DNA from 2 places in the Paenibacillus sp. FSL R10-2771 genome. Region 1 is predicted to be linked to the other one. Evidence: riboswitches for the same ligand, from Rfam matches in the RefSeq annotation. Region 1 holds a riboswitch; the other holds the start of a gene.
What was found. A riboswitch is a leader RNA that binds a small molecule or an ion and turns the genes downstream of it on or off. The one in region 1 is predicted to bind glycine.
Positions count from the first base shown of each region.

Region 2: it holds a riboswitch for glycine, as region 1 does, so the genes downstream of both, NSU14_RS33035 (amino acid permease) here and gcvT (glycine cleavage system aminomethyltransferase GcvT) in region 1, are expected to answer to the same signal.

Region 1 is NZ_JBBOBM010000001.1:8,108,576-8,114,153, forward strand. Features, by position in the region: gene gcvPB (aminomethyl-transferring glycine dehydrogenase subunit GcvPB) at 1-571, opposite strand, end outside; gene gcvPA (aminomethyl-transferring glycine dehydrogenase subunit GcvPA) at 568-1,920, opposite strand; gene gcvT (glycine cleavage system aminomethyltransferase GcvT) at 1,920-3,041, opposite strand; glycine riboswitch at 3,128-3,227, opposite strand; glycine riboswitch at 3,231-3,326, opposite strand; gene gcvH (glycine cleavage system protein GcvH) at 3,511-3,903, shown strand; gene NSU14_RS35240 (hypothetical protein) at 4,037-4,669, opposite strand; gene NSU14_RS35245 (flagellar motor protein MotB) at 4,754-5,578, opposite strand, start outside.
Region 2 is NZ_JBBOBM010000001.1:7,601,462-7,607,039, forward strand. Features, by position in the region: gene araA (L-arabinose isomerase) at 1-999, shown strand, start outside; glycine riboswitch at 1,465-1,544, shown strand; gene NSU14_RS33035 (amino acid permease) at 1,695-3,071, shown strand; gene NSU14_RS33040 (Crp/Fnr family transcriptional regulator) at 3,135-3,731, shown strand; gene NSU14_RS33045 (DUF4386 domain-containing protein) at 3,688-4,395, opposite strand; gene NSU14_RS33050 (methyl-accepting chemotaxis protein) at 4,615-5,436, shown strand; gene NSU14_RS33055 (DUF1304 domain-containing protein) at 5,460-5,578, opposite strand, start outside.

The DNA.
Region 1 (5,578 bases):
AAGGAATGGTGACGGTGTCGAGTCCGGCGGCTGCGGCGCTGGCCGGGTTGGTACCGTGCGAGGAATCCGGCACGATGACCTTGGTGCGGACCTCGCCGCGGCTTTCATGGTAGGCGCGGATCATCATCAGGCCGGTCCATTCGCCATGGGCACCGGCGGCAGGCTGCAGGGAGACCGCATCCATGCCGGTCAGTCCGGCGAGATCCTTTTGCAGTGTATACATCAGCTCAAGTGCACCCTGGATACTCTCTTCCGGCTGGTACGGATGGATCTTGGCAAGGCCGGGGAAGCGGGCCACATCCTCATTGATCTTCGGATTATATTTCATCGTACAGGAGCCGAGCGGATAGAAGCCGTTATCGACCCCGAAGTTACGCCGGGACAGGGCAGTATAGTGGCGGATAACATCCACTTCGGATACTTCCGGCAGCACTACCGGCTCGCTGCGGAGCAGGCCCTCAGGAATCAGTGAGCTGATGCTCTCTTCCTGCGGCACATCACATAGAGGCAAAGAGTAAGCCGAGCGGCCGGGGCGGCTTAATTCAAAGATCAGGGTTTGTTCCGGTTTCATATACAGCCCTCCAGTGCAGTGGCGAATTCGTCAATTTCGGTCTTGCTTCTTTTCTCAGTCACGGCAACCAGCATATGTCCGGCAAGCTCCGGATACTCACGGCCCAGATCATAGCCGCCCAGATAACCTGCCTTCAGCAGCCTGGAGTTCACTTCACTGACACTGCTGCCTTCCGGGAGCTTCAGGACAAATTCATTGAAGAACGGGGCGGTGAAGACGCGCTCTGCACCGGTGATTTCAGCCAGCCGTCCGGCGGCGTAATGGCTCTTGCGGATGTTCAGCTCACCAACCTCGCGCATGCCCTCCTTGCCCATCACGGACAAGTAGACGGATGCGCATAACGCCAGCAGCGCTTGGTTAGAGCAGATATTCGACGTCGCTTTCTCGCGGCGGATATGCTGCTCACGCGCCTGCAGGGTCAAGACGAAGCCGCGCTTGCCGTTACGGTCAACGGTCTGGCCGACGATCCGGCCCGGCATGCGGCGCATCAGCGGTTCGGCAACCGCAAAGAATCCGCAGGTTGGTCCTCCGAGCGATGCAGCGATACCCAGCGGCTGTGCATCGCCGACTACGATGTCGGCGCCCAGCTTGCCGGGCGTTTCCAGCACGCCGAGTGCAATGGGATTCGCGCTGACCACGAGCAATCCCTTGACGGCGTGGATCAACGGCTCAACCTGGCGCAGATCCTCGATGCCGCCGAAGAAGTTGGGCGACTGGACCAGAACGGCGGCAGTATCGGCATCAATGGCCTCAGCCAGCTTGGCAAGATCGGTAACCCCGTCCTTATAATCGATTTCCACGATTTGCAGGCCCCAGGCATTGGCCGAAGTACGCAGCACCTGGCGGGCTTCCGGATGAACCGTACGGGAGACAATCAGCTTTTTGCGTTTCGTGGCACCTGCGGCAAGCACGGCTGCTTCGGAGAAGGCCGTTGCGCCGTCATACATACTGGCATTGGCGACCTTCATACCGGTCAGCTCACAGATATAGGACTGGAATTCGAAGATTGCCTGAAGCTCGCCCTGGCTGATTTCCGGCTGATAAGGGGTATAGGCAGTATAGAATTCCGAACGGGAAATAATATGGTTAATGACAACAGGAATGTGGTGGTCATAGAGGCCGGCGCCAAGGAAGCTGGCATGGGTATCAAAGTCGGCATTCTTGTCAGCCAGACCCTTCATATGGCGCAGCAGCGCATATTCGTCCAGCGGGCCGGACATCGGCATCGTTCCCTGGTAGCGGACAGATTGAGGGATATCAGCGAATAGCTCATCGATGGACTGAATCCCGACAGTCTCCATCATTTCTGCGCGGTCTTGCTCCGTCATAGGCAGATAGCGGTGCTTCATTACGGCTTCACTCCTTGGCTCTTTTTGTAGAAGGGGGCTTTGATCACGGCAGCCTTCAGTTGCTTGCCGCGGATCTCCACATACACCTCTGTGCCGATCTCAGTATAGGCAGCATCCAGCAGGGCAAGTCCGAGATTCCGCTTCAGCGTTGGGGATTGAGTACCGGTTGTGACTTCACCGATCTTCACACCGTCGGCATATACAGGATAATGGGAGCGGGGAATCCCGCGGTCGATCATTTCAAGCCCCACAAGGCGGCGCGGGAGACCGGCTTCCTTCTGCTTCAGCAAGGCATCACGGCCGATGAAATCTGCTTTGTCCAGCTTCACGAAGAACTGGACACCCGCTTCGAGCGGCGTAATATCCGCCGAGAGCTCCTGGCCGTACAGCGGCAGCTTGGCTTCGAAGCGGAGCGTGTCGCGTGCGCCGAGTCCGGCAGGGGTCAGGCCATGCGGCGCGCCTGCGGCCAGCAGACCATTCCAGAGTACAGCCGCTGTGTGGACCGGGGCGTACAGCTCAAAGCCGTCCTCCCCGGTATAGCCGGTGCGGGAGAGCAGTACAGATACGCCGCAGACCTCGGCGTGTTCGATGAAGTGGAAGGGCTTCATCTCTGCGAGCGGGGCAGAGGTAACTTCGGCCAGAATCGTCTCAGCCAGCGGACCCTGCAGAGCGAGCAGCAGCGTCTCATCAGAGACGTTCTTCAGGCTGACACCGCTGAATTCAGCGGTGAGATGTTCCTGCAGCCACTGGAAGTCCTTGTCGATATTGGAGGCGTTCACGACGAGCATATAGCGCTCATGGCCCAGGCGGTAGACGAGCAGATCATCTACTACGCCGCCGCTCGGATAGAGCATCAGGGTATACTGCGCCGCGCCGTCTGCAAGGCGGCTGACGTCATTTGTGGTCAACTGCTGCAGGAAGGCTTCAGCGCCGCTGCCGTCAACCATGAATTCACCCATATGCGATACATCGAACAGTCCGGCCTGCTGGCGGACCGCTTCATGTTCCTTAACGATGCCAGTAAACTGCACCGGCAGCTCCCAGCCGCCGAAATCAATGCATCTGGACTCCGCATAAGCGGCATAGAGATCATAAAAAGGCGTTCTTCTCAAAGACTCCATCGTGTCACCCCTTAGTCTGTTTACATGCAAAAAAGGACAGGCGAAAGTCCATCAATGCACATCAAACATGCATCAATAGACGTTCGCTCTGTCCTTTGTACCTGAGAGTTACCCTGCTATCATGCCCGCAGGTTTCCCCGTTGGTGATCCGTTTCCTGTTGTCCAGGCTGTGGATGCTCTCCAGAGATGCGTCCGGCAAAGGTCCTTTTGCCTGAGAGATTCACCCATCCCGGGCTTACTCCTTCGGCGCTGCCCCTGAGGGTCAGTCTCTCCCTATGCCATCATTCGCAAACCATATGTTTTTCTACTGACTCCATTAAACCGGGTTTACAAGCACGCTGTCAATCAAAAAACGTCAAAAAGATGACAAATTTAATTTTCCTGTCAGTTATATTGACATTAGGCAAGGTCATAACTTAGGCTATAACTAAATTTAGAACTCCAAATGTGGAAAAGAGGCGGCTTGGAAATGAGTGAAGTGTTGGACAACCTGCTATACAGCGAAGAGCATGAATGGGCACAGCAGGGTGAAGGACGCGTAGTACGTGTGGGAATTACGGATCATGCGCAGCATTTATTGGGCGACATCGTGTTTGTTGAGTTTCCGGAAGTCGGCGCAGCCATTTCCGCGGGCGACAGCGTAGGCAGCATCGAGTCTGTTAAGACGGTGTCGGAGCTGTACTCGCCGGTATCCGGCAAGGTAACCAAGATCAACGACGCACTCGAATCCAGTCCGGAGCTGATCAATGATCAGCCATACGGCGGCGGTTGGATTTTTGAGCTGGAGCTTGACGGTGAGTTTGCCGAGGCAGCTTCCGGCCTGCTGGATGCGGCTGCTTATAAGGAATTGGTTGGGGAATAGTTTCAACCGTTTATGTACCCGGATTATTAGAATAGATGACTGAACTGGATTTACGAAAAGATGAACATGGCAGGCTTCTCTTATTACATTAGATGTCACTAATGTGAGAGGTCTGTCTTTTTGCGTTTCTGTATCACTCCGGAAAGCTAAGCAGCCCCGGATAAATGCGGGGAGCCAAGTGCCAAAGGGCGGGCAGCAGAGCCAGACCCGTAACGGCAAAGATAAGGCACAGCAATAGGAACCGGTATCTTTTTCTGGGACGGGTATTGGGTTTGAGCACGAAGTAATACACACCGGCCGAATAAAACGGGAAAAGCACCACGGCAGACATGCCCATACAGACCAGAAATGTGGATTCCCCGGCGGAGGAAGGGATCATGGCTTCCGGGTTATAGACCGGATTGATCTGCAGAAAGAGGATCACAAATGTCAGATAGGCGAAGAGTAAAAGAAGAGGGAAACAGCGGATGCGTCCATCCTCGGACAAACCGTACAGCATCCACCAGACCCCGAGCCAGGGCAGGGCAAAGGCTGCGCCGGCAATAAGGAAGTCAATGCCTATATACATCAGTTTATCGGGAGGATACACATGGGCCAGGTCCCCCCAGAAGTAATCGGAGGAGAAGAACATCATAAATACAGATAATAAACCAATGAAGAAGGTAATTATTCCCTGGGCAAAAACAATCATGATCAGCGAAACCGGCTGCCGCAGAAAATAGAGAAAACGGGTGGCGTCCGGTGTCGTTCCGTTTGTAGTCTGCATAGCGTTCAATCTCCTTATACTAGCAAATGGTTGCCGTGCCTTCTCATCTGCAGATCTCTGAGCTGATTCGCTTGCAGATACGTGTTATTCTTCCTCTTGAAGCTGCCGCAGGACAATAAGTTCGACCCGGCGGTTCTTCTGCCGTCCTTCAACGGTAGTGTTATCGTAAGCAGGTCTGGTATCCGCGTAACCGGCATATTGGAAAGTATCAGGGCTAAGCCCCTCGTTATCCAGGAAGAAGCGCAGCACAGAGAGTGCGCGGGCGCCGGATAGCTCCCAGTTATCCGTGTAATCTGAAGCGGCGGTTACCGGGACATTGTCGGTATGGCCTTCGATGCTGATCGTGGCACCAATTCCGCGGAACAGGCCGGATAGCTGGCGCAGTGCCGGGAAGGCAGGTGATTTCAGCTCGGCTTTGCCGGCATCGAACAGGAACCGGTCGCTAAGCGTGATGGCAATGCCCTGCGGTTTATCCGCTACAAAGATCTGCTCCCCAAGGTTGTTATCTTCCACGTATTTGGTGATTACACCCATAAGCGCGGCCAGTTTGGCCTCCTGCTCACGAAAAGCGAGCTCACGCGCCGAAGGCTGGTGTTCTGCAGTTTCCCCGTTTTGCCCGGATGTATCTGTGCCCGTCCCGGTTCCGTTCGAACCACTCTCCTTCACATTGCCCCCGGAAGAAAGACCGCCACCAGTGCTTCCGCCTGCTTCCTGTTCATTCGAGACTGCGGCTCCCGTGTTCCCCTGATTACCATCCAGCACTCCATTTCCGCCTTCAAGCACAGGACTGCCGCTCTTAAAGGTATCAGATAATGAACCGGTAACGATCGCGTATTTTTGCGTATCCAGACTGCTCATGGCGTACAGGATGATGAAAAAAATGAGCAGAAGCGTAATCAGATCCGCATA
Region 2 (5,578 bases), 510 kb from region 1:
CAGAACAAAGTGGTAGTAGGGTACTGGGAACGCACCGAAGTCCAGAAGCAAATTGCCGAATGGATGGACGTTGCCGTTGCATATAACGAAAGCTTCAATATCAAAGTGGCCCGCTTCGGCGATAACATGCGTAACGTTGGTGTTACCGAAGGCGACAAGGTAGAAGCCCAGATTCAGTTCGGCTGGACTGTGGATTACTTCGGAATCGGCGACCTGGTTGCATATGTAAACGAAGTGAAGGAAGAAGAAATTGATGCGCTGTTCGCTGAATATGCAGAGCAGTATGATTTCGATTACGGTTCATACAGCAAAGAAGCATGGGAAGCCAGCGTGAAGGTACAGGCCAGCTATGAAATTGCCCTCAAACGCTTCCTGGATGCCGGCAACTACAATGCGTTCACTTCGAACTTCGAAGACCTGCACGGCATGAAGCAGCTTCCGGGTCTTGCCGTTCAGCGTCTGATGGCACAAGGCTACGGCTTCGCCGGCGAAGGGGACTGGAAGACAGCAGCCCTGGACCGTCTGATGAAGGTGATGAGCCACAACCTGAACACCGGATTCATGGAAGATTACACCTATGAAATGGCTGCCGGACAGGAAGCGATTCTGCAGTCCCACATGCTTGAGGTTGACCCGAGCCTGGCAAGCAACAAGCCGAAGGTGCTTGTGTCTCCGCTGGGTATCGGCGACCGCGAAGATCCGGCCCGTCTCGTATTCGACGGCAAGGCTGGCGAAGGCGTCGTGGTATCGATGGCTGACTTCGGCACGCATTACAAGCTGCTGATCAATGAAGTTACTGCCTTCGAGCCGACGGTTCCGGCTCCGAATCTTCCAGTGGCCCGTGTGCTCTGGCAGGTGAAGCCTAACTTCCAGGATGGAATAAAAGCCTGGATCGAGAACGGCGGCGGCCACCATACTGTGGTGTCGCTCAACTTGACTACAGATCAGATCGTTACCTACGCCAAGCTGGTTGGCCTGGATTATGTAATCATTAAATAAATAGCGGAATATTCTTGGATCAAATGAGCGGATGGGCTATTGCCTGTCTGCTTTTTTTTAATGCAGAGCCAAGGTATTACCGGCAAACTCATCCTCCGTGCCCGTGATTTTCTAAAATCCTGTACAAAATACAACATTCGCTTCATTAAATTGGACTAAATCGAAAATTGTTGTACAAAAGGCAGCATTTCTCCTCCTTCATACGGTTTAGCGTGGAAATTCTTGTATTTCATACAACAATCTATCTAAACAACCGGGTATCTGCGCATCCAAGTTGCAAAACGTACAACATTTATGCCGCTGTAGTGCAGGAGCGCACCCTAGACATCTAGCCATAGGTAGGAGACTTTTATCACTGTTCAATACTCACATGCCGAGTAATATGTTAGAATATCAGAATGCATTAACGCTTCACCAATTTAATACATCACACGGGCTATGATTGCTATGGATCACACTATAGCAGGAGCAGCTTCTGGAGAGACTGCGGGAGACCGCAGCGCCGAAGGGTTCACAATCTCAGGCAAAAGGACAGAAGAGTACGGAATTTGTATTTGTTATGCTGATTAATTACGGTCAGCGGCGCAGGTAGCTTATTTTGATATTCTTATGAACCGGGAGATTGGATGATATCCAATCTCTTTTTTATGTTATTTGGCAGCAAAGCGTTGTACACATTAAGGGGGAAAATGGCAATGGCACAGACAGAATTAAAGAGAGATTTGGCGAACCGTCATGTACAGCTGATCGCTATCGGCGGCACGATTGGTACGGGGTTATTCCTGGGATCAGGCAGAGCGATTCAGCAGGCCGGGCCGTCCATTATGATCACGTATTTACTCGTGGGAATTGCCGTGTTTTTTGTGATGAGGGCGCTGGGTGAGCTGCTGCTCTCCAAAGCGGGATATCAATCTTTTACGGACATTGCTGAAGACTATCTGGGGCCGCGGGCTGCGTTCATTACAGGCTGGACCTACTGGTTCTGCTGGATTATGACGGCGATGGCGGATGTGATTGCAGTGGGCGTCTATGTGCAGTACTGGTTCGATATCCCGCAGTGGGTACCGGCCGTCATCTGCCTGATTATTCTGTTAGGACTCAATCTGCTGACGGTCAAAAGCTTCGGCGAACTCGAATTCTGGTTTGCCCTAATCAAAGTCGTCACGATTCTTGCCTTAATTGGCCTGGGAATCATTCTGCTGGTCATCGGGTTCAAGACGGATGCGGGATCGGTGAGCGTCCGCAATCTCTGGGAGCACGGGGGCGTGTTCCCGAACGGTGTCAAGGGCTTCTTATTTTCCTTCCAGATGGTTGTGTTCGCTTATGTCGGTGTGGAGCTTGTGGGTGTATCAGCCGCAGAAACAGCAGATCCGGAGAAAAATATTCCGTCGGCGATTAACAAAATTCCTCTGCGGATTCTCTTCTTCTATGTAGGCGCGCTCTTCGTCCTGCTGTGCATTAACCCGTGGACCCAGCTCAGTGCGGCTGAAAGTCCTTTTGTGCGGACCTTCAGCCTGGTCGGGATTCCGGTTGCAGCGGGTATTATCAATTTCGTCGTCTTAACCTCAGCGGCTTCCGCCTGCAACAGCGGGATGTTCTCGACCAGCCGGATTCTGTATAATCTGAGCAGAAGGAATCAGGCCTCCCCGCAGCTCGGCAAGCTGAACCGAAATCATGTGCCTGCTAACTCTTTATTTATTTCTACAATAGTTATATCGGCCGGGGCGCTGCTTAGCAAGCTTATTCCGGGCCAGGCCTTCGGCATCGTTACAACGATCAGTGCCATTTGCTTCATCTGGGTGTGGGGGGTTGTGCTCGTATGTCATATCAAATATAAGAGGAACCGCCCGGACTTACATGCCTCGTCCAAATTCAAAGCACCGTTCACACCGGTCATTAATTATGCGGTATTAACGTTGTTTGCTGCTATTCTGATCATTATGCTGTTCGCAGATGATACCCGTCCGGCGCTGCTGTTTACGCCCCTATGGTTCATTCTGTTGTTCGTCCTGTACTCCATGCGGAGCAAGAAGGAGAAAAGTGATGCCGATGTCAGTATAATCAATACATGAGTGCAAGAATGTTCAAACGCTACTGACATGTTGTCAGTAGCGTTATAAGGAGGAATCCGAAACATGAAGCATAGATTACTCCAATATATGACCCGGCTGACCTCCCTCAGTGAAGAGCAGCAGCAGGCCATTCTGGAGGAGATTCTTGTTGAGGAATACAGCAAGGGAGCCACGCTGCTTAGGCAGGGGGAGGTTCCCGGTCATTGCTATTTCGTGTTAAAAGGATGCGTACGGCAGCATAGTGTTGACGTCACAGGCCGCGACATCACCTCGAATTTCTACACAGAGGAGCAGGCGATCGCTATCTTCAATGCGCATAAAGAGGATGCCTCGTCGGAATACAGCCTGACTTGTCTGGAGGACTGCGTACTGGTTGTCGGTGCGCTGAATACCGAGAGGGAAATGTACGCCAGACACACGCAGCTGGAGCTGATGACACGCCGGATGATCGAGGAGAATTTCGGACAGGTGCAGGCGGAATTCGCCGCCTTCATTGCGGCATCCCCCGAAGACCGCCTCAAGGCACTGCTGCATCGGAGGCCCGGCCTGATCAGCCGCGTCCCCCAGCATCAGCTGGCCAGCTATCTCGGGATGACACCGGAGTCGCTCAGCCGGATTAAGAAGCGGCTTGAGCGCGAACACGCGCAGCCGGGACTTTGAACAGCAGCCAGATGCCAAGCCCCAGCTCCCCTGCGGTCATCGGCAGCATGAACACCCATTTGATGATTTGGAGGAATTCTCCATACCCGGGCACAAGTGTGCCGCACAGATGAACCATAATATAGCCGAAGCCTGCCAGCAGCAGCAGCACACTGACGGGCTTCGGAATATTCTCCGAACGTACCGCCAGCACACCTATAATCAGCAGATGCCCCCCGAACAGAATCAAACCAGCCGACCATACCGCTTCAAAAGCATGAAGATGAAGCATGACCTCCGCCTGCAGCTCCCCTCGTGTGAAGCCGGAAAGCGCAACCTCCCTGTTACCGGTAAGAAGTGATACCACGATCAGACTGGAGACAGCAACCCCCAACACTGCCGTATAAGCCAGGCGCAGCCATGCTCCCAGCAGGGACAGGCCCGGATGCACAGGCTTCAGCACCAGATATAAGGCCCAGGCAGCTGCCACATCACAGGCCATAATCAGTACCCAGCCCAGAATCCCGGCCCTGAACAGCGACGGAGAGGCCTGAAGATTGGCGAAGGTACCAGCGGCATCTCCATCCACTACCAGATTCCCTTGGACATATCCGTACGAGAGCGCGGCGGCAACCGCCATTACAATGAGCGATATTCCCCCGGTTCGAGCCACTGCAGCAGACATTAGCATAACCCCCTGATTGATTATTGATTGTGGTTATATTGTACTAAGGCGCCTGCAGGGCTTCATTGACTTAAGTTAAGAGGACATGATTAAATTTTAAATATTAAGTTTTTGAATAAAGGATAGTCATTGAAAAATGTCGAACCTTAATCTAGATATTTCTGTACTGTACAATGAAGCGATTTAATGAAGTGATTTAATGAAGGAGAACCCACATCCATGAAGAACATTATCCGCTCCCTTGAAGATATAGTGAACCTGGCACCGGTCCTGAAAGCTGCTTTTCCCTATGATGTATCTATTGCTGTCTGTGATGTGGAGAAGTTCATCGCTTATTTCCCTGGAACGTCCATTGATCTGGGAATTCGGGCAGGACAGATAATTCTTGCGGACGAACCTCTGTATCATGCGCTGAGAAATGATGAATTCTCGAAAGCTAATGTCCCTAAGGACTACTATGGGTATGAATTCGTCGGTACGGTTCTTCCGGTACACGGGGAGGATGGAAGCGTCTGCGGGGCGGTCTGCATCCAGGTCCGCAGACAGACCGAGCTGCGCGAAATCGCTGATCAGATCTCGGTCTCCCTAAATCAGGCTAACGCCCGGATTGGGCATGTGGCAGAGGGATCGGGGCTGCTTGCCGATTTCTCGCAGAAGCTGCTGCTCCAGTCAGAAACGACCGCCGAAAGTGTCAAAAAAAGCGATGAAGTGCTGGCTGTCCTCAGAAAGGTCGCCGACCAGACGAATCTGCTCGGGATTAATGCAGCCATTGAGGCTGCCCACGCAGGAGAGAAGGGGCGGGGATTCGATGTTGTAGCGAAAGAAATCCGCAAATTCTCGAAGGAAACCGAGCAGTCTGCGCAGCGGATCCGGGATACCCTGGGGGAGATCCAAGCCGCGATGAAGCAGATCAGCCAATCCATCCATCAGATTGCGTCAGTCGGGCAGGAGCAGGCTGCTTCAACGAATGAAATCTCCAGCTTCATTGAGGAGATCCGGACGATGTCCGAGCAGCTGAACCAGTTCGCGCAGAAGCTGTGAGGGAAGAGCGGCCATTCTCATAATTACAGATTCGCCAGAATAACGGCAAGCAGAGCAATGAAGGCCGGGAGGCCCTGAACCAATAGAATGGATTTCTTGGCCGTGATGCCGCCATAGATGGCTGCAACCGCAACGCAGATCA